Regions from separate parts of the Streptomyces sp. NPDC055140 genome, predicted to be linked through region 2. Evidence: riboswitches for the same ligand, from Rfam matches in the RefSeq annotation. Region 2 holds a riboswitch; each other region holds the start of a gene.
The links. A riboswitch is a leader RNA that binds a small molecule or an ion and turns the genes downstream of it on or off. The one in region 2 is predicted to bind cyclic di-AMP.
Positions count from the first base shown of each region.

Region 1: it holds a riboswitch for cyclic di-AMP, as region 2 does, so the genes downstream of both, ACWFR4_RS12050 (M23 family metallopeptidase) here and ACWFR4_RS25410 (M23 family metallopeptidase) in region 2, are expected to answer to the same signal.
Region 3: it holds a riboswitch for cyclic di-AMP, as region 2 does, so the genes downstream of both, ACWFR4_RS30045 (C40 family peptidase) here and ACWFR4_RS25410 (M23 family metallopeptidase) in region 2, are expected to answer to the same signal.
Region 4: it holds a riboswitch for cyclic di-AMP, as region 2 does, so the genes downstream of both, ACWFR4_RS26870 (transglycosylase family protein) here and ACWFR4_RS25410 (M23 family metallopeptidase) in region 2, are expected to answer to the same signal.

Region 1 is NZ_JBSGTG010000005.1:18,046-24,975, reverse strand. Features, by position in the region: gene ACWFR4_RS12065 (tellurite resistance TerB family protein) at 83-538, shown strand; tRNA gene ACWFR4_RS12060 (tRNA-Met) at 590-663, opposite strand; gene ACWFR4_RS12055 (PP2C family protein-serine/threonine phosphatase) at 863-1,969, shown strand; cyclic di-AMP (ydaO/yuaA leader) riboswitch at 2,229-2,375, shown strand; gene ACWFR4_RS12050 (M23 family metallopeptidase) at 2,387-3,442, shown strand; gene ACWFR4_RS12045 (aldo/keto reductase) at 3,553-4,497, shown strand; gene ACWFR4_RS12040 (PrsW family intramembrane metalloprotease) at 4,511-5,848, opposite strand; gene trmB (tRNA (guanosine(46)-N7)-methyltransferase TrmB) at 5,892-6,737, opposite strand; gene lhgO (L-2-hydroxyglutarate oxidase) at 6,830-6,930, opposite strand, start outside.
Region 2 is NZ_JBSGTG010000014.1:75,157-82,086, reverse strand. Features, by position in the region: gene ACWFR4_RS25425 (bifunctional acetate--CoA ligase family protein/GNAT family N-acetyltransferase) at 1-1,033, opposite strand, end outside; gene ACWFR4_RS25420 (HPr family phosphocarrier protein) at 1,211-1,492, shown strand; gene ACWFR4_RS25415 (GntR family transcriptional regulator) at 1,709-2,395, opposite strand; gene ACWFR4_RS25410 (M23 family metallopeptidase) at 2,677-3,465, opposite strand; cyclic di-AMP (ydaO/yuaA leader) riboswitch at 3,478-3,634, opposite strand; gene ACWFR4_RS25405 (M16 family metallopeptidase) at 3,831-5,216, opposite strand; gene ACWFR4_RS25400 (M16 family metallopeptidase) at 5,213-6,631, opposite strand; gene ACWFR4_RS25395 (DNA gyrase/topoisomerase IV subunit A) at 6,867-6,930, shown strand, end outside.
Region 3 is NZ_JBSGTG010000018.1:108,482-115,411, forward strand. Features, by position in the region: gene ACWFR4_RS30030 (hypothetical protein) at 43-402, shown strand; gene ACWFR4_RS30035 (ATP-dependent Clp protease proteolytic subunit) at 595-1,230, shown strand; gene ACWFR4_RS30040 (hypothetical protein) at 1,238-1,546, shown strand; cyclic di-AMP (ydaO/yuaA leader) riboswitch at 1,900-2,077, shown strand; gene ACWFR4_RS30045 (C40 family peptidase) at 2,081-2,554, shown strand; gene ACWFR4_RS30050 (DUF6328 family protein) at 2,662-3,219, shown strand; gene ACWFR4_RS30055 (ATP-binding protein) at 3,242-3,676, opposite strand; gene ACWFR4_RS30060 (helix-turn-helix domain-containing protein) at 3,952-4,833, shown strand; gene ACWFR4_RS30065 (DUF397 domain-containing protein) at 4,843-5,079, shown strand; gene ACWFR4_RS30070 (8-amino-7-oxononanoate synthase) at 5,063-6,223, opposite strand; gene bioB (biotin synthase BioB) at 6,424-6,930, shown strand, end outside.
Region 4 is NZ_JBSGTG010000015.1:148,336-155,265, forward strand. Features, by position in the region: gene ACWFR4_RS26855 (nucleoside triphosphate pyrophosphohydrolase) at 1-487, shown strand, start outside; gene ACWFR4_RS26860 (cytochrome P450 family protein) at 559-1,836, shown strand; gene ACWFR4_RS26865 (transglycosylase family protein) at 1,976-2,962, shown strand; cyclic di-AMP (ydaO/yuaA leader) riboswitch at 3,132-3,303, shown strand; gene ACWFR4_RS26870 (transglycosylase family protein) at 3,308-3,988, shown strand; gene eno (phosphopyruvate hydratase) at 4,303-5,589, shown strand; gene ACWFR4_RS26880 (FtsB family cell division protein) at 5,693-6,181, shown strand; gene ACWFR4_RS26885 (DUF501 domain-containing protein) at 6,264-6,794, shown strand; gene ACWFR4_RS26890 (Ppx/GppA phosphatase family protein) at 6,791-6,930, shown strand, end outside.

The sequences.
Region 1 (6,930 bases), on a different contig from region 2:
AGTTTAGGGGCGGAACTTTTGCCGCTCCCCGCTAGTTTCTACAGAGCTGTAGAAGATCAGTACACGCCGAACGAGGAGAGTCATGGCCCTGTGGGATCGCTTCAAGGAGTCCGCGTCGACGATGCAGACGCAGCTCATGGCGAAGAAGAACGACCTGAAGAGCGGCGCCTTCCGTGACGCGAGCATGGCGATGTGCGCGCTGGTCGCCGCGGCCGACAGGAACGTCGACCCGGCCGAGCGCAGCCGTGTGGCCCAGCTCATCTCCACGAACGAGGTGCTGCAGAACTTCCCGGCGGACCAGCTCCAGAGCCGCTTCGACGCGAACCTGAACAAGCTGACCGCCGACTTCGACTTCGGCAAGGTCAGCGTCCTCCAGGAGATCGCCAAGGCGAAGAAGAAGCCCGCCGAGGCGCGCGCGGTCATCCAGATCGGCATCGTCATCGGCGGCGCCGACGGCGACTTCGACAAGACCGAGCAGGCCGTCGTCCGCGAGGCCTGCCTGATGCTCGACCTGCCGCCGCACGAGTTCGACCTGTAGGGGGATACACCGAAGGCCCGGAACCATTGGTTCCGGGCCTTCGGTGTTCAGTAGCGGGGACAGGATTTGAACCTGCGACCTCTGGGTTATGAGCCCAGCGAGCTACCGAGCTGCTCCACCCCGCGTCGGTAAACACGACTCTACGCCATTGCGGCGACAGAACGCGAATCGGTTGCCCAGGGTTCCGTGATCCGCCGCCCGGGACCCCTTTCACCCGGTCGGTCCCACCAGGTCGCCCGCCGCCTGTCCGGGGGGAAGTCTGGGGTGGGGCCCGATGACGTGCGCAGACGCGGGACCGACGCGGACGGTGGCGGGAGACGAGTGGTGGGGCAGCGAGGAGGACGCGGACGCGAGAGAGGCCAGGACCTGTCCCGGGCCCGGTTCCTTGTGCGTCTGCTGCCCGCGCTCCTCATCGTGGCCGGGGCGATCTACGACTACGTCACCCTGTCGACCTTCACCGGCGTGCCCCTGTTCACCGCGGCCCCGCTGGTCGCCGCCCCGTTCTTCTCGGCCCGCGGCACTTTCCTGACCGGCCTCGCTACCGTCGCCGTCGTACTGGGGGTGCACCTCAGATACACCCGCAGTTACAACAGCGACTCGATCACCGAACTCGTCACGGTCGCCACCGTCGCCGTCCTCGCCTGTGTCATCAACCGCGTCGTACGGCGCGGCAGCGAGCAGCTCACCTCCGTGCGCCAGATCGCCGAGGCGGCCCAGCGCGCCGTCCTGCCCGAGCCCGCCGAGCGCATCGGCGGCCTGGAGATCGCGGCCCGCTACGAGGCCGCCGAGGCGGGGGCCTTCATCGGGGGCGACCTGTACGCGGTGCAGGACACCCCGCACGGCGTGCGGCTCGTCGTGGGCGACGTGCGCGGGAAGGGCATGGGCGCGGTGTCCGCCGTGGCCGTCGTCATCGGCGCGTTCCGGGAGGCGGCCGAGCAGGAGGCGACCCTGGAGGCGGTCGCGCAGCGCCTGGAACGGGCACTCGCGCGGGAGGGGATGCGGCGCAACGGCCTCGACGAGTTCGAGGGCTTCACCACGGCCGTGCTCGCCGAGATCCCGCACGGCAACGGTCTCGTACGCGTCATCAACCGCGGCCACCCGGAACCCCTGCTTCTGGGCGGCGACGGGGCGCTCAAGGTCCTGTCGGCGCCGGAGCCCGCGCTGCCGCTCGGGATGGGGGACCTCGGCACCTGGCCCGACCGCGCGTCCGAGACGGAGTTCCCGAGCGGGGCGACGCTGCTGCTCCACACCGACGGTCTCTCGGAGGCGCGTGACGCGCAGGGCACCTTCTACGACCCGGCGGCCCGGCTCGCGGGGCGGATGTTCTCGGGGCCCGATCCGCTGCTGGCCGCGCTCGCCGCCGAGGTCCGCCGGCACACCGGGGGCGGCACGACGGACGACATGGCACTGCTCGCGGTGAGGCGGCCGTGAAGCGGCCGTGAAGCAGCGGTGAGTGCCGTCATCACCTTATGTAGTCGAACAGCGTCGCTGCGCATAACATTTGACAAACCGTCAGATGAATGGCCCGTTCCGACGTCGGGTCAACTCGCCCGATTCCGCCCGCTCGTGCCCCAATAAGTCCAGGCCAAAGGCGTTAACGATCAGTCGGAACGGCTTGGAATCGGGCCCCGGTGTCTATTAACGTTCGATAACGCAGCGCGGTCGTCCCAGCCGTCACAAGAGATGGCTCCGTGCGCACGCGCCTAATCCCGCAAGGGAGCCGGGGAACCACCAACTTGGGGTGAATCGGACGTCCTTTCCTTGCGGAAGGCGTCGGTAGGAGACCTTCCTGCTCCGAACCCGTCAGCTAACCCGGTAGGCGAGAAGGAAGGAAAGGAGCGCGCCCCAGTGGCGTCAAACCGGCCTGCCCCAGAGTTCTCCTACGCGCCGATCGACGAAGAGTTCGGCGAAACGGACGAGCGGACCTGGGACGAGTGGAACCCCACCGAGGAGTCCGTCCGTCCCGTACGCGGCAGGCACCGCGTGGCCAAGCAGCGCGGTGGTCTCGCGCGCAGCTCCACCGTTCTCGGTGTCGGCGTGATCGCGGCCGTCGGCGCGGGCGGCATCGCCACCGCGCAGGGCGGCAAGCCTCCCGTACACATCTCGATGCCCGACCTCTCGGCCGTCAAGGACTCGCTGCCCGACGCCAAGTCGCTGCCCGGCGTGGGCGCGCTGATATCCGATGTCTCCGGAGATGCCGACGAGTCCGGCACCAACGCGACCCCGCTGACCGGCGCCGGTATCACCACCGCGGACGCCCAGCAGGGCACGACCGCCGGTGAGGCCCTGCGCGCCCGCATCATGCAGCAGGCCGAGCAGCAGCAGAACCAGGCCGCCGACGCCGAGGCCGCGGCCGCCGAGCAGGCCGCCGCGAAGAAGGCCGCCGAGGACGCCAGCAAGGAGCAGGACGCCGCCAAGGCCAAGGCCGCCGCCGACAAGAAGGCGGCGGAGGAGGCCGCGAAGAAGAAGGCCGAGGCCGAGCGCCTCGCCAAGCTCGCCAAGAGCTTCACGCTGCCGGTCGCCTCCTACACGATCACCGGCACCTTCGGTCAGCCCGGCTCGATGTGGTCCTCCGGCTACCACACGGGTCTCGACTTCGCCGCTCCGACGGGTACGCCGCTGAAGGCGATCCACTCCGGCACGGTCAAGGAGGCCGGCTGGGCGGGCGCGTACGGCTACCGCACCGTCCTGGAGCTGCCGGACGGCACCGAGCTCTGGTACTGCCACCAGTCGTCCCTCAACGTCAGCGCGGGCCAGAAGGTGACCAGCGGCGACGTCATCGGCCGTGTCGGCGCCACCGGCAACGTGACCGGGCCGCACCTCCACCTGGAGGTTCACCCCGGCGGCCAGGCGACCGGGGTCGACCCCGCGCCGTGGCTTCGCTCCAACGGCCTGACGATCTGAGGCTCGTAAACCTCCGCACCCCGGCGGTCCTGACGGCAACCCCCCGACGTCAGGACCGCCGGTCCGCCATGCCCGGAATATCTTGATCCATATCGGTGTTCTGGCAGGCCATGACTTCTCTTCGCAAGCTTGGCTCGTCAGACCTCGAGGTGTTCCCGCTCTCCCTCGGCGGCAATGTGTTCGGCTGGACCGCCGACGAGACCCAGTCCTTCGCCGTCCTCGACGCGTACGTCGCCGCGGGCGGCAACTTCGTCGACACGGCCGACTCGTACTCGGCGTGGGTCCCGGGCAACAAGGGCGGCGAGTCCGAGACCGTCATCGGCAAGTGGCTGGCCGCGCGCGGCAACCGCTCCGATGTCGTCATCGCCACCAAGGTGGGCGCCCACCCCGACTTCAAGGGCCTGTCCGCGAAAACCATCAAGTCCGCCGCCGAGGAGTCCCTGCGCCGCCTCGGCACCGACTACATCGACCTCTACTACACGCACTTCGACGACCCGTCCGTGCCGGTCGAGGAGATCATCGCGGCCCTCGACGAGCTGGTGACGGCCGGCAAGGTGCGCGCCATCGCCGCGTCGAACCTGACCCCGGAGCGCCTCCAGGAGTCCCTGGACTTCTCCGACCGCGAGGGCCTCGCCCGCTACTCGGCCCTCCAGCCGCACTACAACCTCGTCTCGCGCGACACCTACGAGGGCCGGCTCCAGGAGGTCGCCTCGCGCAGCGGCCTCGCGGCCGTCCCGTACTACGCCCTGGCGGCCGGGTTCCTCACGGGCAAGTACCGGCCGGGCGCCGAGGTCGACAGCGCGCGGGCCGCGGGCGCGGGCAAGCACCTGCAGACCGAGCGCGGTGTGCGCGTCCTCAAAGCCCTCGACGAGGTGGCGCAGGCGCACGGCGCCGAGGTCGCGACGGTCGCCCTCGCCTGGCTCGCGTCCCGCCCGACGGTGGCAGCGCCGATCGCGTCCGCCCGCACCGTGGAGCAGCTGCCGGCACTGGTGGCCGTGGCCGACCTGGAGCTGACGGACGCGGAGCTCTCGAAGCTCACGGAGGCGTCCGCCTGATCCGGAGGCGTTCTCAGTAGCGGTACGGGTTGTGGGCGTTGTGGGCGGGGAAGTGGGCGACCGGCCCCGCGTACACCGGGCCCGCGTACATCGGCGGCACCCACACGGGCCGTGCGGTGGCGCGGGCCGCGTAGGCGAGGGCGGGGCGGGCCGCGTGGCGTCGCGCCCACAGCTCGTCGAGCAGTTCCCGTTCCCGTACGACGTAGTCCGTGCCGGCCCGGCCGCGCCGGCCGCGGTGGCGCAGGAGCGCGAGTGACGTCGCGTACTGCTGGTACTGGGCGACGACCTTGGCCGTCTCCTTGCCGCCGTGGTGCTGCGCGAACTCACGGGCCAGGCGGCGGGCGCGCATCGAGCCGAGGGCGAACGGCTCGTCCGGGCCGACCCAGCCGGCCGCCGCGTATGCGGGCAGCTCGGAGCGCACGGTGCGCAGTTCGCGCTGGCGGGTCCCGATCGCGAGCCAGGTCAGCAGCCCGAACGCGGGCATCATGAACAGCGCGTAGACCCCGAAGAACCCGAACCGGCCGAACGCCGACGAGCCGTTCCACGTGGCGTGCATGCCCATCGCGAGCAGCAGTCCGGCGATGGGCAGCAGGACGCGCCGCACCGGCCCGCGGCCGGGCGCGGTCCACGCTGCGACGCCGAAGCCGATGCCGGTGAGCACCGTGAACAGGGGGTGCGCGAACGGCGACATGACGATGCGTACGAAGAAGGTGGCGGCGGTCACCGAGGCAATGCCGGTGCCGCTGTTCAGCTGGTCGGTGCCGAAGGCGTTGCCCAGATAGAGGATGTTCTCGGTGAACGCGAAACCGGTGGCGGTGACCCCGGCGATCACGACGCCGTCGACGATCCCGGTGAAGTCCCGTCTGCGGAACAGGAAGATGAGCAGGACGGCGCAGGCCTTGGCGGACTCCTCGACGATGGGCGCTATGACCGTCGCGCCGAGGGTGTCGGCGTTCGCGGGGTCGGCCGAGTTCGTGGCGATCCAGTGAGTCGCGAAGCTGTTGGCGACGATCGCGATGAGTGCGGCGGCGCAGGCGCCCCAGGCGAACGAGAACAGCAGGTTCCGCCAGGGGCCGGGCGCGACCCGGTCCAGCCAGCGGAACGCGGCTATCAGCAGCGGGACGGGCAGGACCGCGAGGCAGAGCCCGACCAGGAACCCCTCGGTGCCGGTCTGTTCGCGCACGAGAGCGAGGATCACCAGGCCGGAGAGCGCGAGGAGCGAGACGAGCGCCCAGGCGTGCACGGCCTTCCGCTCCCACCAGCGTGGATGCCGCAGCGTGCCGGGCCCGGGAGCGCCTGCTCCGGGCTGCGCGTGCGGAAACGCATTCGGATACGAGGGGTAGGTCGCCACAGCGTTGACCCTAACGAGGGACGGGCCCGGCCGCGACGGGGTGTCAGTCCGCGGCGGTGACCGGCGGGGACTGCGGAGCGTGCTCCGCGCGCAGGAAGAGCAGGTCGTGGACCACATGGCCCTTGTCCAGGCCCTGGCCCTCGAAGCGTGTGAGGGGGCGGAACGCGGGCCGGGGCGCGTATCCGCCGTCGGCCTGCGTGTTCTCGTAGTCCGGATGTTCGGTCAGGACTTCGAGCATCTGCTCGGCGTACGGCTCCCAGTCGGTCGCGCAGTGCACGAGGGCGCCCGGCTTGAGGGGGACCTTGGCGAGGCTAAGGAACTCCGGCTGGATCAGGCGCCGCTTGTGGTGGCGCTTCTTCGGCCAGGGGTCGGGGAAGTAGACGCGCAGCCCGTCGAGGGAGGCCGCGGGGAGCATCTCGCGGAGCAGGATGATCGCGTCGCCGTTCGCCACCCGTACGTTCGTCAGGCTGTTCCGCTCGGCGAGGCCCAGGAGGTTGCCCTGGCCCGGGGTGTGCACGTCGACCGCGAGGATGCCGGTGTCGGGGTCGTCGGCGGCCATCTGCGCCGTCGCCTCGCCCATGCCGAAGCCGATCTCCAGGACGACGCGCTTCCTGCCGTCGAACAGCTCGTGGAGGTCGAGGACGCGCTGACCGTCGATGTCGAGGCCCCACAGGGGCCACAGCCGCTCGAGGGCGTCCGCCTGGCCGGTCGTGACGCGGCTGCGGCGGGGCTGGAAGCTGCGGATGCGCCGCTCGAAGTGCGAACCGGCGGGGTCGGGCGCGGGCCCGTCCGGGAAGCGCGGCTCGCCCTTGGCGCGTACGGGACCGGAGGCTTCGGGACCGGGGGCCTCAGGGGTGTGGGTTTCGGGGGTGCGGGGTGACTCAGACACAGTGAGGCGATTTTAGACGCCGGATCGGGCCGGGGCCCAAGCTCAGGGTCCGAGCTCAGGGCCCGAGCTTCAGGCCCGAGCCGGGCCCGAGCTCAGGACCCGAGCGCGGCCAGGGCCCGCCGGGCGACCTCGCGGCCGATCGGGAGCGAGGCCGTCGCCGCGGGGGACGGCGCGTTCAGCACATGCACCGTGC
Region 2 (6,930 bases):
TGATGACGCCGAAGGCGTTCGGCCCGATGAGGCGCATGCCGTACGAGCGGGCCTGGCGCACCAGTTCGCGCTGGCGGGCGCGGCCTTCGCTGCCGGACTCGGCGTATCCGGCGGAGACCACGACGATCCCCTGCACGCCGCGCTCTCCGCACTCGGCGACGACTTCGGGGACGTACCGCGCGGGGACGGCGACGACGGCGAGGTCGACGGGCTCGGCGGCGTCGATGTCGTGCACGGAGCGGTGGGCGGGGATGCCGTCCAGGTCGCGCAGATCGTCGGGGAACGCCCTGTTCACGGCGTGGAGGCGGCCGGTGAAGCCGGCGTCGCGGAGGTTGTCGAGGACGCTGCGGCCGACTCCGCCGGGCGTGCGGCCCACGCCGATGACGGCGACGGATCCGGGGGCGAGAAGCCGGTGCACCGAGCGCGCCTCGGCGCGCTGCTCGCGGGCGCGCTGCACGGCGAGCGAGGCCTCGGTGGGTTCGAGGCCGAACTCCAGGCGGACGACGCCGTCCTCGAAGTGGCGCTTCTGGGTGTACCCGGCGTCCGTGAACACCTTGATCATCTTGGTGTTGGCGGGCAGCACCTCGGCGGCGAAGCGGCGGATCCCGCGCTCGCGGGCGACGGCGGCGATGTGCTCCAGGAGCGCGGACGCGACGCCCCGGCCCTGGTGGGCGTCCTGCACGAGGAAGGCGACCTCGGCCTCGTCGGCGGGAGCGGAGGCGGACATTCCCTGGGCGTTGATGCGGTCGTAGCGGACGGTCGCGATGAACTCGCCGCCCACGGTGGCCGCGAGGCCCACCCGGTCCACGTAGTCGTGATGGGTGAAGCGGTGGACGTCCTTGGCGGACAGTCGTGGGTATGGCGCGAAGAAGCGGTAGTACTTCGACTCGTCGGAGACCTGCTCGTAGAAGTTCGTGAGCCGCTCGGCGTCGTCGATGGTGATGGGCCTGATGCGCGCGGTGCCGCCGTCGCGCAGCACCACGTCTGCTTCCCAGTGGGCGGGGTATGCGTGCCGGTCCGACGGGGTCTGCATGGGCCAAGCGTACGGCGCGGCGGTGACAGTCGTACGGGTCGCGGCGCGAGCGGGCCGAAGGCACGCTATGAGGGCCGACGGGCGTGTGCGGGCGGTACGTAGGACCCACATCGGACACGTCCACCGGTGTGGGAGACTGGTCTAGACAACCGTGAGAATCCTGAAGGGCAGCATCACATGGCTGAGCGCCGCGTCAACGTCGGCTGGGCCGAGGGCCTTCACGCCCGCCCCGCCTCCATCTTCGTCCGCGCGGCCACGGCGGCCGGCGTCCCCGTGACGATCGCCAAGATCGACGGCACTCCCGTCAACGCCGCCTCCATGCTCGCGGTGCTCGGCCTGGGTGCCGGCGGCGGCGAGGAGATCGTCCTGTCCTCCGACGTCGAGGGTGCGGACATCGCGCTCGACCGTCTGGCCAAGCTGGTCTCCGAGGGGCTCGAGGAGCTTCCCGAGACCGTCTAGTACGGGCCGGTACGGGGTCGCCCAGCACTGACCCCTACCGGGTCTCTGGATTCTTGGGCGCTGTTTACTGCTCGCAGAAGATCGCGCCACATAAAGGGTCTGTTCGGATTTTCCGAGCAGACCCTTTTTCTTTCTGCGGACCTGTTCTCATAATTCCGGGGCAGCGAAAACAGAGCCCCTTGAAATGGGCCGCCCTCTTTGTATACGGCACCTCTGTTAATGCTGGAGCCCCACCGTGTTGACGGGATGTTGCGAAGTCCTCACACGGCCACCCGGGCGGGGGGCGCGCAACCGGTGAGCGACCGCGGCGCGCTCCGTGTGCTGCGCCGTGAGCGCCCGCGCGCGCTCCCCGTCACCGCGCGCCACGGCGTCCACGATCGCCCCGTGCTCGGCCCAGGACTCGGCGGGCTGCGCGGGCTGCTCGACGGTGTACATCCACGCGATCTTGTGGCGGAGCTGCGTGAGCATCGTGATCAGCCCCGGGCTGCCGGACGCCTGCGCCAGCGTCTCGTGGAACCAGCCGCCCAGCGAGCGCAGATCCTCGCTCTGACCTCGCCGAGAGCGCTCCTGACCCAGCCTGACCAGGCCTCGAAGCACCTTCAGGTGCGCCTCGGTGCGGCGCTGCGCGGCGCGGGCGGCGGCGAGCGGCTCGAGGAGCATCCGGATCTCCAGCTGATCCGCCGCCTCCTGCGTGGTGGGTTCGGCGACGCACGCGCCCGCGTGCCTGCGGGTGACGACGAAGCCCTCGGCCTCCAAGGTGCGCAGCGCCTCGCGCACGGGGACGCGGGAGACGCCGTAGCGGCGGGCGAGCACCTCCTCGGTGAGTCTGCCGCCACGCTCGTAGACACCGGAGACGATGTCGTCGCGGATCGCCGTGCATACCGAGTGCGCCGGAATGCGCATGAACCGACCTCCGCCTTAATCCCCGCGAAACGCGGTAGACAGTCGCTCGTACAGCGCGATTGAAGTCCGTTCAGCGCGCTTGCCCAGCGACTCTATTCCAGCGGACGCGAATTTCCGACGGCAGGCCGTAATCCATGGATATTTTTTGGACAGCGCCGCCGGCAACGAACGAGCCGGGCCGGTAACGAGCACGGCTGGTGACGAGCGCGGTCGGTAACGCCGAAAGCCCCGGCTCGGTTAGCCGGGGCTTTCGGTGCGTTGTCGCGAGTACGCGGCGAGGGTCAGACGTTGATGCCGTGCGAGCGCAGGTACGCGACGGGGTCGATGTCCGAGCCGTACTCGGGGCTCGTGCGCGCCTCGAAGTGGAGGTGCGGGCCCGTGACGTTGCCGGTCGCCCCGGAGAGGCCTATCTGCTGACCCGGGGTGACCGTCTGGCCGACGGAGACGCCGATGGACGACAGATGGCCGTACTGCGTGTACGTGCCGTCGTTCATCTTGATGACGATGTTGTTGCCGTAGGCGCCGCCCCAGCCGGCCTCCACGACCGTGCCCGCGCCCACGGCGTGGACCGAGGTGCCGCTGGCGGCGTGGAAGTCGATGCCGGTGTGGCTACCGGAGGACCACAGGCCGCTGCTGGCCTTGTACGCGGTCGACACGTACGAGCCGGTGACGGGCATGACGAAGGCGTTCAGTCGCTTGCGCTCGGCCGCACGGGCGGCGCGCTCCTTGGCCTCGCGCTCCGCCTTGGCCTTCGCCTCGGCCTTGCGCCGCTCCTCCTCGGCCTTCTTCTTGGCCGCGGCCTCGGCCTTCTCCTTCGCGGCGGCCTTGTCGGCGGCCTGCTGCTGGGCGGCGGCCTGCGCGTCGATCTGCTCCGCGAGGGAGTCACCGATGGAGATGGCCTTGGTCAGGCCGGTCTGCTCAAGAGACGCGTCGTCAGCGGCGAGGGCGGGGGCGGCGAGGCCTCCGATGACACCGGTCGTGGTGAGCGCGGCGACGCCGGCGACCTGCGCGGTGGTACGCGTGAGACGGCTCGGGCGACGGTGCTTCCCGGTGGCACGGGTGAACGCCATGGAGTGGCTGATCCTTTCCTTCCTTCTCGCCTACCGGGTTAGCTGACGGGTTCGGAGCAGGAAGGTCTCCTACGGACCCCCTTCAGAGAAGGGCGTCCGATTCACCCCAGGGACGGTGGGTCCCCGGCTCCCCCGGCTCGCGCCTTGGGGGACTCGGCGATGACTGTCCGGCGCCGCGGGCGCGGCGTACATCTGGCGGACAGCCGGACCGACGCTAAGCGGGGCATCTTTCAATCAACAAACGGAACCGGGCTTTTGTAGCGCATGCCACAGGGCAGACAGGCAACCACTGGTTCAATTCGGACATACAGGGGCCCCGGCGGTCATCTCATCCACCGGGGCCCCTCGTTGCACACCGGTCACGGTCAGCCCGTGACGACGGTCACCTCTCCGATGCCGAGCGCCCTGACGGGCTCCTCGATCTGCGCGGCGTCACCGACGAGCACCGTCACCAGACGGTCCATCGGGAAGGCGCTCACGACGGCCGCGGTGGCCTCCACGGTGCCCGTCGCGGCGAGCCGCCGGTACACCTCCGCCTGGAAGTCGTCCGGCAGGTGCTGCTCGACCTGGTCGGCGAGCGTCCCCGCGACGGCCGCGGCGGTCTCGAACTTGAGCGGGGCGACGCCCACCAAGTTCTGTACGGCCACGTCCCGTTCGGCGTCGGTGAGACCCTCCGCCGCGAGCGTGCGCAGCACCTTCCAGAGGTCGTCGAGCGCCGGACCCGTGTTCGGCGTGTCCACGGAGCCGCTGATGGCGAGCATCGCGACGCCCGTCCCGTCCGGCGCCGAGCGCAGCACCTGGGCGAATGCCCGCACGCCGTAGGTGTATCCCTTCTCCTCGCGCAGGACGCGGTCCAGGCGGGAGGTGAGGGTGCCGCCCAGGCAGTACGTGCCGAGCACCTGCGCCGGCCACACCCGGTCGTGCTTGTCCGCGCCGACGCGGCCGATCAGGATCTGCGTCTGCACCGCGCCCGGCCGGTCGACGATGACGACCCTGCCGGTGTCGTCGGCCGTCACGGGCGGTACGGGGCGCGGCTCGGCCGTGTTTCCCGTCCAGGCGCCCAGCGTGTCCGCGAGCAGCGCGTCGAGGTCGATGTCCGCGAGGTCGCCCACGACGACCGCGGTGGCCGTGGCGGGGCGCACGTGCCGGTCGTAGAAGGCGCGTACGGCCGCCGCGTCGATGGCCGCGACGGTCTCTTCGGAGCCCTGGCGCGGGCGGGACATGCGCGCGGTGGCCGGGAAGAGCTGCTTCGAGAGCTCCTTGGCGGCGCGGCGGCCGGGGTTCGCCGTCTCGTGCGGGATCTCGTCGAGCCGGTTGCGCACCAGACGTTCGATCTCGCTGTCCGCGAAGGCGGGTGCCCTGAGGGCGTCGGCGAGCAGACCGAGCGCCTTCGGCAGGCGGGAGACGGGGACCTCCAGGGAGACCCGTACGCCGGGGTGGTCGGCGTGCGCGTCGAGGGTGGCGCCGCAGCGCTCGAGCTCGGCGGCGAACTCCTCGGCGGCAAGCTTGTCGGTGCCTTCGGAAAAGGCCCTCGCCATGATGGTGGCAACGCCGTCGAGCCCGGCGGGTTCGGCCTCCAGGGGCGCTTCGAGATTGATCTCGATGGCGACGACCTGCTGGCCCGGACGGTGGCAGCGCAGCACCGTCAGGCCGTTGTCGAGGGTGCCGCGCTCGGGCGCGGGGAACGCCCACGGCCGCGCCGTGCCGGCCTGAGGCTGCGGGTGGAAGTCCATGGTCGCGAGCTCGGTCACTTGCCGGCCTCCTTGTCTGCGGTCCCGTCTGCGGTCTCGTTTGTGGTCGCTGCGGCGGTCTCGTCAGTCGTCCCGCCGGCGATCTCGTCGGCGGTCTCGTCGGCCTCTTCGGGGGTCGTGGGCTCGTAGACGAGCACCGCGCGGTTGTCGGGGCGCAGATGGGCCTTGGCCACCTCCTTGACCTCCTCGGCGGTGATGTCGAGGACGCGCCGGACGGCGGTCAGGGCGAGCTGCGGGTCACCGAACAGGACGGCGAACCTGCACAGTTCGTCGGCGCGGCCCGAGACCGTGCCCAGCCGGTCGAGCCACTCGCGCTCCAACTGGGCCTGGGCGCGCTCCATTTCCTCCGGGGTGGGCCCGTCGGCGGCAAACCGCGCGAGCTCCTCGTCGACGGCCTCCTCGATGACCGGGACCTCGACGTCGGCGGACGTCTTCACGTCCAGCCATCCCACGGAGGGCGCCCCCGCGAGCCGCAGGAGACCGAACCCGGCGGCGACGGCGGTCTGGTCGCGCCGTACGAGACGGTTGTAGATCCGGGACGACTCGCCGCCGCCGAGGACCGTCAGGGCCAGGTCGGCCGCGTCGCACGCGCGCGTACCGTCCTGCGGCAGCCGGTAGGCGGCCATCAGCGCGCGGGCCGGGACCTCCTCCTCGATGACCTCGCGCACGCCCTCACCGATCAGGTCGGACAGGGCGCCGTCGCGCGGGGGCTGCTTGCCGTCGTGGCGCGGGATGGAGCCGAAGTACTTCTCGACCCAGGCCAGCGTCTGCTCGGGGTCGATGTCCCCGACGACCGAAAGGACGGCGTTGTTCGGGGCGTAGTACGTACGGAAGAAGTTTCGCGCGTCCTCCAGCGTGGCCGCGTCCAGGTCGGCCATGGAGCCGATGGGCGTGTGGTGGTACGGGTGGCCCTCCGGGTACACGAGGGCGGTCAGCTTCTCGAACGCGGTCCCGTACGGAACGTTGTCGTAGCGCTGGCGGCGCTCGTTCTTGACGACGTCGCGCTGGTTCTCCATCGACTCCTCGTCGAGCGCGGCGAGGAGGGAGCCCATCCGGTCGGCCTCCAGCCAGAGCGCGAGCTCCAGCTGGTGGGTCGGCATGGTCTCGAAGTAGTTGGTGCGCTCGAAACTCGTCGTCCCGTTCAGCGAGCCGCCGGCGCCCTGCACCAGCTCGAAGTGCCCGTTCCCGTGGACCTGCTTCGAGCCCTGGAACATCAGGTGCTCGAAGAGGTGAGCCAGGCCTGTGCGGCCCTTGACCTCGTGGCGCGAGCCGACGTCGTACCAGAGGCAGACGGCTGCGACCGGGGTCAGGTGGTCCTCGGAGAGCACCACGCGCAGCCCGTTGTCGAGGCGGTGCTCGGTCGCTGTCAGGCCGCCGGAGCCGGCCTCGGCGGTGGCCGTGTGACCCATGGGCATGTACGTCCCTTCGATCGCGGAACTATCGCGGAAACTGCAGATGTGCTGCCAGTTCTGCCACTGTATGCAAGCGTTCTGACGCCTGGCGAAGTTCCCGCACTGGGTACGCCGAGAGCGAGCACCGAACGCCGTACGGACGGGTCGCGGTCGGCGTTGTCAGTGGGGCGGTCCACAATGGTGCGCGTCAGATTCTCGTACATGCCCCGGCAGCATCTGTGAAGGAGCCGCAGCAGCGATGGCCCGCCGCAGCACGAAGACCCCGCCTCCCGACGACTTCGAGGAGCGGATCCTCGACATTG
Region 3 (6,930 bases), on a different contig from region 2:
AACAGCGCCCGCGGCGGGGCCTCGCGCGCCTAGGCTCCGCGCATGGAACAGAGCGAGATCATCTTGCGCGCAATCGGCGTCCTGACCGAGACCCAGGAAATGGTGCGCAGGCTCAGCAAGGAAGCCGAGCCCGACATCGAGGCCGAGGACGCCCAGCTCGGGCGCCTGGTGACAGAGGTGTTCCCCTCCATCGAGATCCCGGCGGAATCGAGCGTGGAGGAGGCGGCGGAGGCCACCGTCGCAGCACTGATGCCGGTGACGATCTCCCTGGTGGGCGCGTTCGCGTTCCTCTTCTCCGAGCTCGCCGAGGTGCATGACGCGGGCCGGACCGACATCAAGACCGCCGACCTCCTGCAACACCTCGCGCTGCGCCTGTCCAGGTCGGACGACGGCGACCGGTAGCCACGACACAGGAGAACGGAGCAGGGGGTCGGCCGGCGCCTCGGGCGCGGGCCGGCCCCTTTTCGCGTTTCTCGCAGCCTGAGCCCTCCCTTTCGCGTTTCTCGCACCCTGAGCCCTACTCGACCATCCGTACGTCCTGTACATTTTTTACAGAAGCAGCGACAGAGTTCCGCGCTCACGGAGGCATGTGCCATGAACCGACCTTCCGCCCGCTACGTCCTGCCCGAGTTCACCGAGCGCACCTCGGCCGGGCACCGCACCCTCGATCCGTACTCCAAGCTCCTGGAGGAGCGGATCGTCTTTCTGGGGACGCCGATCGACGACATCTCCGCGAACGACGTGATGGCGCAGTTCATGCACCTCGAGTACGCCGCGCCGGACCGGGACATCTCGCTGTACATCAACTCCCCCGGCGGCTCGTTCAGCGCGATGACGGCGATCTACGACACGATCCGGTTCGTCAGCTGCGAGGTCGAGACCGTGTGCCTCGGGCAGGCCGCCTCCGCCGCCGCCGTGCTCCTGGCGGCCGGGACGCCGGGGAAGCGGGCCGTGCTGCCCGGCGCGCGCGTGGTGATCCATCAGCCGGGGCTGCCCGAGCCCGCGCAGGGCCAGCCGACCGACCTGGAGATCCAGGCCCGTGAACTGGTACGCATGCGCGCCCAGCTGGAGGAACTGCTCGCGCGGCACACCGGGCAGAGCCGCGAGCGCATCGGCGCCGATATCGAGCGGGACACGATCCTCCGGGCCCAGGACGCCGTCGAGTACGGGCTCGCGGACCGGGTCATCGACAACCGTAAGACGTCCGGTTCGGCCCCCGGCGCCAGGTGAGCCGACGATGCTGCCGCCCGAACTGCCTCCGCTGCCCGCACTGACGCGGGCCGAGTGCGAACTCCTCGACCGCTATCTGGAGGTGGTCGATCTGCTCGGAAGGATCAACCCGGCCAGGAGCGACCACACGTACGGCGGACTGCGCGCCGCTCAAGCGCTCGTCGGCAGGGCGACGGCTCTCAGGGACGCCCTGACGCTCATGCATCAGCGGGGCGAGAGCGAGGTCCACGCGACGACGCTGGCCCAGGCTTTGCGGGTCCTGGACGGAGAAAGGAGGTCACAACGGGTCACAGTGCCGCCGGAGCCGGTCAATTGACGGTGCATTCGAGACCGAAGCGGTCGACGCGAACCGTCCGGACCCGGGCCGAAACGGACCAGAAGAGGTACCCACATACGGAGTAGCCGGTACTCGCACATGCGAACCGGAAGAGTTGCGCGGAACGCCTACGCAGAGTCCGGGATTCCGCCTTCCGCTGCTGGTGCGGGCGTCGCCGGGACCCCCGCGCCGGGGTGGAAAGGTGTGCTGTCCACCCGAACAGGTCAGTCGTGAGGACACTCACTCAACGCCGATTCGGCGCTGCGTTCGCGCCGTTCGTGCGTGAAGATCCCTTCCGACGACAAGCCCCCGCCGCCGCGGCGGGGCGGTCCGTGCGGACGCCGAGTCCTGCCGCCGTACGGATGCCAGGTCGACAGAAGTGGATCGGCAGGAGTGGAGGACCCGAGCACGACGGGCCGCCGGAGCTGTTTTCCGGGCCGGCCCTTGGGGTGAAGCCGCACATCGCGGCCGGGCAACTTCGCCAGCCCGAATCCGACAGGTCATCCTTCACAGGCGGCTGACGAAGGGTTGCGCATGACTGCGCTCAATCGTGTCCCGTCGCTGCTCGCCCGGGCCGGAACCGCCTCGGCCCTCACACTCGCCGTAACGGGTGGCAGCCTGCTGGTCCCCGGAGCCGCGCCCGAAGCGGAAGCCGCGCCACCGGCGACGAAGGCACTCCAGATCGCGGCCTCCAAGAGGGGAAGCCCCTACCGGTGGGGCGCCACTGGGCCGCACACATTCGACTGCTCGGGCCTGACGCTCTACTCGTTCAAGGCTGCGGGAAAGAAGCTGCCCCGCACCGCCGCCCAGCAGTACAACAAGACCCGCCATGTCTCCGCATCCCATCGAAAACGCGGTGACCTGGTCTTCTTCCATTCGGGTTTCGGTGTCTACCACGTCGGCATCTACGCCGGGAAGGGAAAGATCTGGCACTCGCCGAAGACCGGTGACGTGGTGCGACTCCAGCGGATCTGGACGAAGAGCGTCTGGTACGGGCGCGTGCGCTAGCGCCGCCTGACGGGTCCCCGGGCGCCCTGGGGACCCGTCAGGCGCCGGAGAGTACTCACATCCGCCCCGTCCGCCTCGGAACCGCGCGATGGGGTACTCGTGGTCGTATGGACGAGGACCGAACGGCAGGCGACGACGACGCCCCACGCGCCCCGGGCCCGCCGAGCGGAGGCCTGGACCGGCACGAGACGCCGCTGGAGCGCGCGGACCGGAACTTCGGCGAGCTGCTCCAGGAGCTGAGAGTCACCCAGACGGGCGTGCAGATCCTCTTCGCGTTCCTGCTGACGCTGGCGTTCACTCCGCGGTTCCCGTCGCTGGACGCCATGCAGCGCGCGACCTACATCGCGACGCTGCTGCTCGCGGTGCTCGCCGCCGCGCTGTTCACGGCGCCCGCGGCGCTGCACCGCGCGCTGTTCCGGCGCGGTGCCAAGCCGCAGATCGTGCAGATGTCCTCGCGGCTCGCCACGGCCGGCCTGAGCGTTCTGGTGCTCGCCCTGACCGGGTCCGTGCTGCTCGTCGTGGATGTCACGGCGGGGCGGGCGGCGGGGATCGCGGCGGGGGCGGGAACGTTCGCGGTCTGTGCGGGCCTGTGGGGTGTGCTGCCGCGTCTGGTGCGGCGCTCGCTCACCCGGGCGCAGAAGGGGACGGACACTGCGTCCCCGTAGCCGCCTTCTTACCTGCCGGCCTTCACACCTGTTGGACAGGGACCGTCCACGGCAGGGCGATCCATACGGTCTTGCCGCCTTCGGGGGCGGGCCTGACCGACAGGCTTCCGCCGCACTCGACGGTCAGCCAGCGGATGATCACCATGCCGCGCCCGTTGTCCTGCTGAACGGCGGCCGGGAGCCGCTTCGGGTAGCGCGGGTGGCTGTCCGTGACGCCGATGCGCAGGTGTTCGTCGCGCTCCAACTGCACGTCGACCTTGAAGACGGGCGACTGTCCGCGGGTGTGCATCACGGCGTTCGTGGCGAGTTCGGAGACGATGAGCCGGACCGTGTCGGCGGTTTCCGCATCGCGCGGCATGCCCCATTCGGCGAGTACGTCGCTGACATATGTGCGGGCCGAGGAGACCGAGGCGGGATCGCTCGGCAGAGTGACGGATGCTTCCTGGTGATCTGCCATGGCGACGTCGTCCCTTTTTTCGCCGGGGCCTGAATCCGACACATCGCGGATGACTCGAGGCGACCCCCGGACTGGTGCTTCGCGCCAGAGTGCCATTCCCACCCGGCCGGTGGAGCCGATCCCCCGAGATATGCATATATCTGTCGCTCGAAGCGGTGAACTCTGCCTCGGTGGACCGCATTTGGGCGTACGCCGCCTGCTTCCTCTACCGTCGGCTCAGAACACCGATCCGCCGGGCCGGAAGGAGCCGGGCCGCACAGGTCCGAGGAGACAGGATGAAACACGGTCCGGCGGTGCGCCGCCGCAGGCTCGGCGCGGAGCTGCGCGCGCTGCGTGCCCGCGCGGGGCTCACAAGTGGCGAGACGGCCCGGCTCGTCGGCTGGCACCAGTCGAAAGTGAGCCGTATCGAGACCGGGCGCAGCGGCGTGAAAGCGTCGGACGTGCGCCTCCTGCTCGACGCGTTCGAGGTCGCGGACCCCGGCATACGGGATCTGCTGGTCGCGCTGGCCGGGTCGGGGGACGACGGCGGCCAGCACTGGTGGCACGCCTACCGGGGTCTTCTACCGCCCGCCTACCGGGACTTCATCAGCCTGGAGTCGCAGGCGTGCCGGGTCAGAACGGTCGAGACGTCCGTCGTGCCGGGCCTCCTCCAGACGCCCGACTACGCGCGTGCGGTGACCAGGGCCGCGCTCGGCGGGCTGCCGGACGGGCAGGTCGACGCCCTGGTCGAGGTGCGGATCGCCCGGCAGGACGTGCTGCGTTCCGCGTCCCCGCTCCGGCTCAGCGCGGTGCTCGACGAGGCGGTGCTGCGGCGCCCGGTGGGCGGTCCCCGGGTGATGGGGGAGCAGTTGCGTCATCTGGCTGCCATGGCGAAACTTCCCCATGTGCGGCTTCAGGTATTGCCGTTCGCCGCAGGGGAGCATGTCGGACTAACCGGCCCTTTCGTTGTGTTCTCATTTCCGAACACTTCTGATCTGGACGTAGTAGTTCTCGACCATTTGACGAGTAGCCTCTACCTCGAGCGGAAAGAAGACCTCAAGGCGTACACGGATGCCTTCGACACCCTTCGGATCCACGCCCTTTCGCCCGGGGACTCGTTGGATTTCATCGCCGGGATCGCCGGAGCGCACCGCCCTCCGGACAGTGAACGCACGTAAGGAGGCACCATGTCAGCACTGCCTCGGTACGTACCATCCGCCGCGGTTCCCAGCACCTCTCTGCGCGACGCGCCATGGCGGCGAAGCAGCCGAAGCACCGGAATGAACAACTGCGTCGAGACGGCCCCGCTGCGCCGCGGCCCTTCGGCCGGACTGCTCGCCGTGCGCGACTCCAAGCGCACAACCGGACCCGCCCTGCTGTTCTCGCCCTCCGCGTGGGAGGGGTTCCTCAACTCCTTGCGGTGAACGCCGAGTCGGGAGCGTTGCGGCTGATCACCCGTACGGTCTGGGCGATTTGATCGTCGGTCAGGTCGGCGCGGGCGGTCAGCCGCAGACGTGAGATGCCGTCAGGCACCGACGGGGGACGGAAGCAGCCGACGGCGAGGCCGGCTTCGCGGCAGTCCGCCGCCCAGCGCACCGCCTCCTCGGGGGACGGCGCGCGCACGGAGACGACGGCGGCGTCGGGCCGTACGGCCTGGAGCCCCTGGGCCGTGAGCAGTTCGTGCAGCGAGGACGCCACGGCGCGGGCCCTTTCGGCGCGCTCGGGCTCGCGGCGCAGCAGGCGCAGGGCCGCGAGCGCGGCGCCGGCCGCTGCGGGCGCAAGGCCCGTGTCGAAGATGAACGTCCGTGCGGTGTTGACGAGATGGTCGATCACCCGGGCCGGACCGAGGACGGCGCCGCCCTGGCTGCCGAACGACTTGGAGAGGGTGACGGTGACGACGGTGTCGTCGGCGCCCGAGAGCCCCGCCGCCTGCGGCGCGCCCCTGCCGCCGTCGCCGAGCACGCCGAGCCCGTGCGCGTCATCGACGATCAGACCCGCCCCGAACTCCCTTGCCACTCCCGCGAGTTCAGCCAGTGGAGCGGCGTCGCCGTCCACCGAGAAGACGGAGTCCGACACGACGACGGCCTGCCCCTGATGCGTATCGAGGGCCTTGCGGACGGCGTCGGGCTCGGCGTGCGGGACGACCTGCGTCGCGCCGCGGGCGAGCCGGCATCCGTCGATGAGGGAGGCGTGGTTGCTCGCGTCCGAGACGATCAATGAGCCGTGCGGGGCGAGAGCGGTCACGGCCGCGAGGTTGGCGGCGTAGCCGGACGACAGGACGAGCGCCGCCTCGAAACCGCAGAACTCGGCCAGTTCGCGCTCGAGTTCGGCGTGCAGCTCCGTGGTGCCCGTGACGAGCCGCGAGCCGGTGGCGCCGCCACCCCAGCGCAGCGCCGCGTCCGCCGCTCCCCCGGTGATCTCGGGGTGGCGCGTGAGGCCGAGGTAGTCGTTGCTCGCGAGATCGAGGAGAGGGTTCGAGGCGGGGCGGGGGCGCAGGGTGCGGACGAGTCCGGCGCCGCGGCGCACGCGCTCCTGCTCGTCGATCCAGCCGAACGGCGATCCCGCCATGTGAGTCCCTCCGACGGCCGTGTCGCGACCGGTTCTCGAGTGGAGTGTGGTGTCCCGTGCCCGGTGCGTCTTTGTAGGCAGCGCACAGACACTAGCGGGACATCCAGCCACCCAGGGTGTGGCAATACCCACACGTCGAACCGGCAGAGTTGTCCGAAGCCTCCTTGGCCTGAGCAGGGGACGTAAGCCAGGATCGGGCCATGGACCTGCTGAACACGCTGGTGGACAAGGGGCTGCGGCGCGAGCTGCCGAGCCGCGAAGAAGCGCTCGCCGTTCTGGCGACTTCCGACGACGAACTGCTCGATGTGGTGGCCGCGGCCGGCAAGGTGCGGCGGCAGTGGTTCGGCCGGCGGGTGAAACTCAACTATCTGGTCAACCTCAAGTCGGGCCTGTGCCCCGAGGACTGCTCGTACTGCTCGCAGCGGCTCGGGTCCAAGGCAGAGATCCTCAAGTACACGTGGCTGAAGCCCGACGAGGCATCGAAGGCCGCGGCCGCCGGTGTCGCGGGCGGCGCGAAGCGGGTCTGTCTGGTTGCGTCCGGGCGCGGCCCGACGGACCGCGACGTCGACCGTGTCTCGGAGACCATCGGCGCGATCAAGGAGCAGAACGAGGGCGTCGAGGTGTGCGCCTGCCTCGGTCTGCTCTCCGAGGGCCAGGCCGAGCGGCTGCGCGGCGCGGGCGCCGACGCGTACAACCACAACCTCAAC
Region 4 (6,930 bases), on a different contig from region 2:
CGGCGACCGGGACGAGCTGCGCGAGGAGCTCGGGGACGTGCTCCTCCAGGTCGTCTTCCACGCCCGGATCGCCGAGGAGGCCTCCGGTGAGGAAGGGGACGAGGCGTTCTCCGTGGACGACGTCGCCGGCGGCATCGTCGAGAAGCTCATCCACCGCCACCCGCACGTCTTCGGCGACGACACGGCGCTCACGCCGGAGGACGTGAAGGAGCACTGGCTGCGCACGAAGGCCGTGGAGAAGCAGCGCGAGTCCGTCACGGACGGGGTGCCGGTGGGACAGCCCGGCCTCGCGCTCGCGGCCAAGCTGGGGTCGAGGGTCCGCACGGCCGGCCTCGACGTATCCCTCCCGTCCGGCGAGGGCGTCGGCTACGAACTGCTCGCGCTGGCCCTGCGCGCCGAGGCCGACGGCGTCGACCCGGAAGCGGCGCTGCGGGCGGCGGCGCGGGCGTACCGGGACGCGATCCGCGCCGCGGAGGGACCGGCCTAGGGCCTTTCGTCCGAACCTGTCGGCGGTGGGGTCCGGCCGGAGGGGCGCCCCGCGCCGGATACCGTCGACGCGTGACCGACAAGCCCGCGCAGCGCACCGCTCCCGAACTCTTCACTTGGGAGTTCGCCACCGATCCGTACCCGGCCTACGCCTGGCTGCGCGAGCACTCGCCCGTTCACCGCACGACGCTCCCCAGCGGTGTCGAGGCCTGGCTGGTCACGCGGTACGCGGACGCGAAGCAGGCGCTGGCCGACCAGCGCCTGTCCAAGAACCCCGCACACCACGACGAGCCCGCCCACGCCAAGGGCAAGACCGGCATCCCGGGCGAGCGCAAGGCCGAGCTGATGACTCATCTGCTCAACATCGACCCGCCGGACCACACGCGCCTGCGCCGCCTCGTCTCGAAGGCGTTCACCCCGCGCCGGGTGGCCGAATTCGCCCCCCGCGTACAGGAGTTGACCGACCGGCTCATCGACGAGTTCGCCGCCAAGGGCGAGGCGGACCTCATCCACGACTTCGCCTTCCCGCTCCCCATCTACGCGATCTGCGACCTGCTGGGCGTCCCGCGCGAGGACCAGGACGACCTGCGGGACTGGGCGGGCATGATGATCCGCCACGGCAAGGGCCCGCGCGGCGGAGTCGCCCGCGCCGTGAAGAAGATCCGGAACTACCTCGTCGAGCTCATCCACCGCAAGCGGGACGAGCCCGGCGACGACCTGATCTCCGGCCTCATCCGCGCCTCCGACCACGGTGAGCACCTCACCGAGAACGAGGCTGCGGCGATGGCTTTCATCCTTCTGTTCGCCGGTTTCGAGACCACCATCAACCTCATCGGCAACGGCACATACGCCCTGCTCACCCACCCCGAGCAGCGCGAGCGGCTCCAGCGGTCGCTGGTCCCCGGCGCCGCCGAACCCGGGCTTCTGGAGACCGGCGTCGAGGAACTCCTGCGCTACGACGGCCCGGTGGAGCTCGCCACCTGGCGCTTCGCGACCGAGCCGCTGACCGTCGGCGGGCAGGACATCGCAGCCGGCGACCCCGTCCTCGTGGTGCTCGCCGCCGCCGACCGTGACCCGGCGCGCTTCGACGAGCCCGACACCCTCGACCTCTCCCGGCGTGACAATCAGCACCTCGGATACGGGCACGGCATCCACTACTGCCTCGGCGCCCCTCTCGCGCGCCTGGAAGGACAGACCGCCCTCGCCACGCTTCTGACGCGCCTTCCGGACCTGCGACTCGCGGGGGAACCTGCCGATTTGCGCTGGCGTGGCGGGCTCATCATGCGGGGATTGCGCACGCTTCCGGTCGAGTTCACGCCGCATCAGGAAGGCCCGGACAAAGCCCCGTAACTGACAGCCCGTCAAGACTGTGACTTTCACGTGATCTCGGCTGCATCGACTTGTGACAAGCGTTCGACTCCCGCTACGTTCACCAGTCATCGCGGCACCACCCGCCGCAGCATTCCCCGAGCCCCCGAAAGGCGCCTCCATGCTCACCGGGAACGGTCGTCACCGTCGCCCCCGCCAGGCTCCCGCGCTCATCGTCGCCGCGGGCGTGGCCGGCTCCGCCATCGCGATCCCCCTGCTCGGCGCGACCAGCGCGAGCGCCGCGTCGACGGCCACGTGGGACAAGCTCGCCGAGTGCGAGAGCGGCGGCTCCTGGAGCGCCGATCCGGGCAACGGCTATTACGGCGGGCTCCAGTTCTCACAGGAGACCTGGGAGGGCTACGGCGGCCTCGACTTCGCGCCGCGCGCCGACCAGGCCAGCCGCTCGCAGCAGATAGCCGTCGCCGAGAAGGTCCTCGCCGACCAGGGCCCGCGGGCATGGCCGGTCTGCTCGGTCACCTCGGGCCTCACGACGGACGACGCGGCGGCCGAGGTCGATCCCGGGGCGGCCCTGCCGACCCCGTCCGCGTCCGCCGGCGACTCCGGCAGTGACGACGCGGCGAACGGCGGCACCGCGAAGGGCGACGCGAGCGACGAGCCGGCGGACTCCGCGTCCTCGGGCGCGAAGGGTGACTCCCGAGAGAAGAATCACGACGACTCGGGTGATACCGCAGGTAACACCGCAAAAGACTCCAAGGGCGGCAAGTCCGGCCAGGACGGCTCGACTTCGACCTCCGGCACGCCCTCGTCGGAGGCCTCCGACGGCTCGGACTCCGCCACTTCGCCCGCCTCCGGCCGGCACCGCGGTGACGCCGCCGAGGACGACGCCGCGGGCTCCTCGCGCGCCGACGACGGCTCGGGCCGCCACGCCTCGCGCGGTGGCGAAAGCGGACGCAAGGGAGCGAATGCGGACGAAGGCTCCTATACCGTGCGTGCCGGCGACAATCTCTGGGACATCGCCGACACCCATGACGTGGACGGCGGATGGGCCGCTCTGTACGCCGAGAACAAGAAGACGGTCGGCACCGATCCCGACCTCATCCTTCCTGGTCAGAGTCTGGATCTTGGGCTCGAATCGGGCGAAAAGTAGCGGCAGTTCGGGGTTAATGTCCGCTTTGGTGAGAGTGAGAGATGGGTCTCAAAGGCCCTGATCGTCTTTGAAATTCCGGCGATCCACTGCTTACGGTCATCACCGCTCGCCACAGCGGGCCCCGTCGGATGTCACGCCGAATCCTGCCAATGTCCGTACGGGAACAGTCGTCGCGTAAGCGCCGTAGGCAGGAGCGGGGGACCCAAGGTAAGTGCCGGCCCCGGCCGTCGAGAGACGGCCGAACGACCGGCTTGGGGTTAAGTCGCACGCAGGACGTGCGACCGGGCACTCATCCGGCCCGAACCCGACAGCTCACCTCGTAGGCGTCGGTGAGGGGATCTCTCGATGCTGTTTTCCAGCAAGGGCAAGCACCGCCGCCCGTCCAAGGCCGTTCGCGTCGCCACGCTCGCCGGTGTCGCCGGTGCCGCTGTCGCCGTCCCGCTGATGGGTGCCACCGGCGCCTCCGCCGCCACCGCCTCCGAGTGGGACGCGGTCGCGCAGTGCGAGGCCGGCGGCAACTGGTCGATCAACACGGGCAACGGCTACTACGGCGGCCTCCAGTTCTCCTCGTCCACGTGGGCCGCGTACGGCGGCACCGCGTACGCCTCCACCGCCGACAAGGCCTCCAAGGCGCAGCAGATAGCCGTCGCCGAGAAGGTCCTGGCCAGCCAGGGCAAGGGTGCCTGGCCGAGCTGCGGCGTGGGCCTGTCCGCCGCCTCGACCGGCTCCGCCCCGGCCGCCACCCCGCAGCCGGAGCGCAAGGCCGAGCAGCCGACCACCCGCAGTCAGGAGCGCACGGCGCCTGCCGCCCCGAAGCAGGAGTCGAAGAAGACCGTCGAGACCTCGACCGGCAAGAAGGTCAAGAAGGGCGACGGCGAGTACAAGGTGAAGGCCGGCGACACCCTCAGCACCATCGCCGAGGCGCACCACACCAAGGGCGGCTGGGTGAAGCTCTTCAAGCTGAACAAGGACATCGTCGAGGACGCCGACCTGATCTACCCGGGCCAGCAGCTCCACCTCAAGTAGGTAATAGAGGAGAGCGGCAGCCCCCAGGCCGCTCGGGTACCGGCTTTCGGCGGACGGCCGGTACCAGCCCCCCCCCAAGGACTCCCCGCCCCGGGTGCGCATTCCCCCGTCGCGCCCGGGGCGGGGCTTTGGTGTGTGAGGGGTCCTGGGCTTTCGTCCGTTGTCGGCCGGGACTTTTTGTTCCGTTCGGAAACAATTCGCTCTCGGTTTTGTCCACGGGCCGGTCGGTCGGCTGGCCGGTGCCCGGAGCCGGATAGGCTCAGGTGTTGCCGGACCATGCGGCCCGGCGTAGTTGCGTCACATCCCAGAAGGAGATGCTCGTGCCGTCCATCGACGTCGTCGTAGCCCGGGAAATCCTGGACTCCCGAGGCAACCCCACGGTCGAGGTCGAGGTCGGCCTCGACGACGGCAGCACCGGTCGTGCCGCTGTCCCGTCCGGTGCGTCCACCGGCGCGTTCGAGGCCATCGAACTCCGCGACGGTGACCCGAACCGCTACCAGGGCAAGGGTGTCGAGAAGGCCGTCCTCGCCGTCATCGAGCAGATCGGCCCGGAGCTCGTCGGCTACGACGCCACCGAGCAGCGCCTGATCGACCAGGCGATGTTCGACCTGGACGCCACCGACAACAAGGGCTCGCTCGGCGCCAACGCCATCCTCGGCGTCTCCCTCGCCGTCGCGCACGCCGCCTCCGAGGCCAGCGACCTGCCGCTGTTCCGCTACCTCGGCGGTCCGAACGCGCACCTGCTGCCCGTCCCGATGATGAACATCCTCAACGGTGGGTCGCACGCCGACTCCAACGTCGACATCCAGGAGTTCATGATCGCGCCGATCGGCGCGGAGTCCTTCTCCGAGGCCCTTCGCTGGGGCGCCGAGGTCTACCACACCCTCAAGAAGGTGCTGAAGACCAAGGGTCTGTCCACCGGCCTGGGCGACGAGGGCGGCTTCGCCCCGAACCTCGGCTCGAACCGCGCGGCCCTCGACCTCATCGTCGAGGCCATCAAGCAGGCCGGTTACGTCCCTGGCGAGCAGATCGCGCTCGCCCTCGACGTCGCCGCGTCCGAGTTCTACAAGGACGGCAAGTACGAGTTCGAGGGCAAGTCCCGCTCGGCCGCCGAGATGACCGAGTACTACGAGGAGCTCGTCTCCGCGTACCCGCTGGTCTCCATCGAGGACCCGCTGTACGAGGACGACTGGGCCGGCTGGAACGTCATCACCGAGAAGCTGGGCGACAAGGTCCAGATCGTCGGCGACGACCTCTTCGTCACCAACCCCGAGCGCCTCGCCCGCGGCATCGAGGAGGGCTCCGCCAACGCCCTGCTCGTCAAGGTCAACCAGATCGGTTCGCTGACCGAGACCCTGGACGCCGTCGAGATGGCCCAGCGCAACGGCTTCAAGTGCATGATGTCCCACCGCTCCGGCGAGACCGAGGACGTCACCATCGCCGACCTCGCCGTCGCGGTGAACTGCGGTCAGATCAAGACCGGCGCCCCGGCCCGCTCGGACCGCGTCGCCAAGTACAACCAGCTCCTGCGCATCGAGGAGATCCTCGACGACGCCGCGGTCTACGCCGGCCGCAGCGCATTTCCCCGCTTCAAGGGCTGAGCACACCCCTAAGGCACTGCCTTAGGAAGCGTCGTACGTACGTCCCCGCACCCGGTCCCGTACCGTGTGCGGGGACGTACGCACGTAAAGGGGAGGCGCGAACATGGCCGGGAGAGTCCGGGACAGGGACCGTGACCGGTTCTCCACCGCGACCCGGCTGCGTCTGCTCGGCGAGCAGACCGCCGAGCGCGTCTACCGCTCCCAGACCAGACGTCAGGCCCGCCGCTCCCGCCTCACCGGCCGCGCGGCACTCCTGGCCCTCGTCCTGTGCACCCTGGTCGTCGCGCTCGCCTACCCCATAAGGCAGTACGTGTCCCAGCGCGGGGAGATCGCCGACCTCCGGCGCCGGCAGCAGGAGGCCCAGAGCAGGGTCGACAGGCTGCGCGACGAGAAGGCACGCTGGCAGGACGACTCGTACGCCGAGCAGCGGATCCGCGACCGGCTCCACCTGGTGATTCCGGGCGAGACCGGCTACGTCGCGCGCGACCCCGCCGCGGCGAAGCGCACCCGCTCCGAGGGGAGCGCGGAGGGCCGGCCCTGGTACTCGAACGTCTGGGACGGCGTCGACAAGGCCGACCGCCCAGACAACTGACCCGCCCTCACCGAAGCCCGAAGCCTCGAAGCCCGAATCCGCAGTACCCCCACCGAAGTTCACTGAAGGAAAGCCCCCAGGCATGGACACGCCCCCGCCCCAGACCGAGCCGACCGCGCCCACGGACGCCGACATCCAGGCGTTCAAGGAGCAGCTCGGCCGCCCGCCGCGCGGCCTGCGGGCCATCGCGCACCGCTGCCCGTGCGGCAACCCGGACGTGGTCGAGACGGCGCCGCGCCTCGAGGACGGCACGCCCTTCCCGACGACGTACTACCTCACGTGCCCGCGCGCCGCGTCCGCGATCGGCACGCTGGAGGCGAACGGCGTCATGAAGGAGATGACGGAGCGCCTTCAGACGGATCCCGAGCTCGCGGATGCGTACCGCAAGGCGCACGAGGACTACATCGCGCGCCGCGACGCCATCGAGGTCCTCGAGGGCTTCCCGAGCGCGGGCGGCATGCCGGACCGGGTGAAATGCCTGCACGTCCTGGTCGGCCACTCCCTGGCCGCGGGCCCGGGCGTGAACCCGCTCGGCGACGAGGCCATCGCGATGCTGCCCGAGTGGTGGGCGAAGGGCCCCTGCGTGTCGGCCGCGCCCGAGGAGAGCGAGTGACCAGGGTCGCCGCCGTCGACTGCGGCACGAACTCGATCCGGCTGCTCGTCGCCGACGCCGACCCCGCCACGGGTGAACTCGTCGAACTGGACCGCCGCATGACGATCGTGCGGCTCGGGCAGGGCGTGGACCGCAC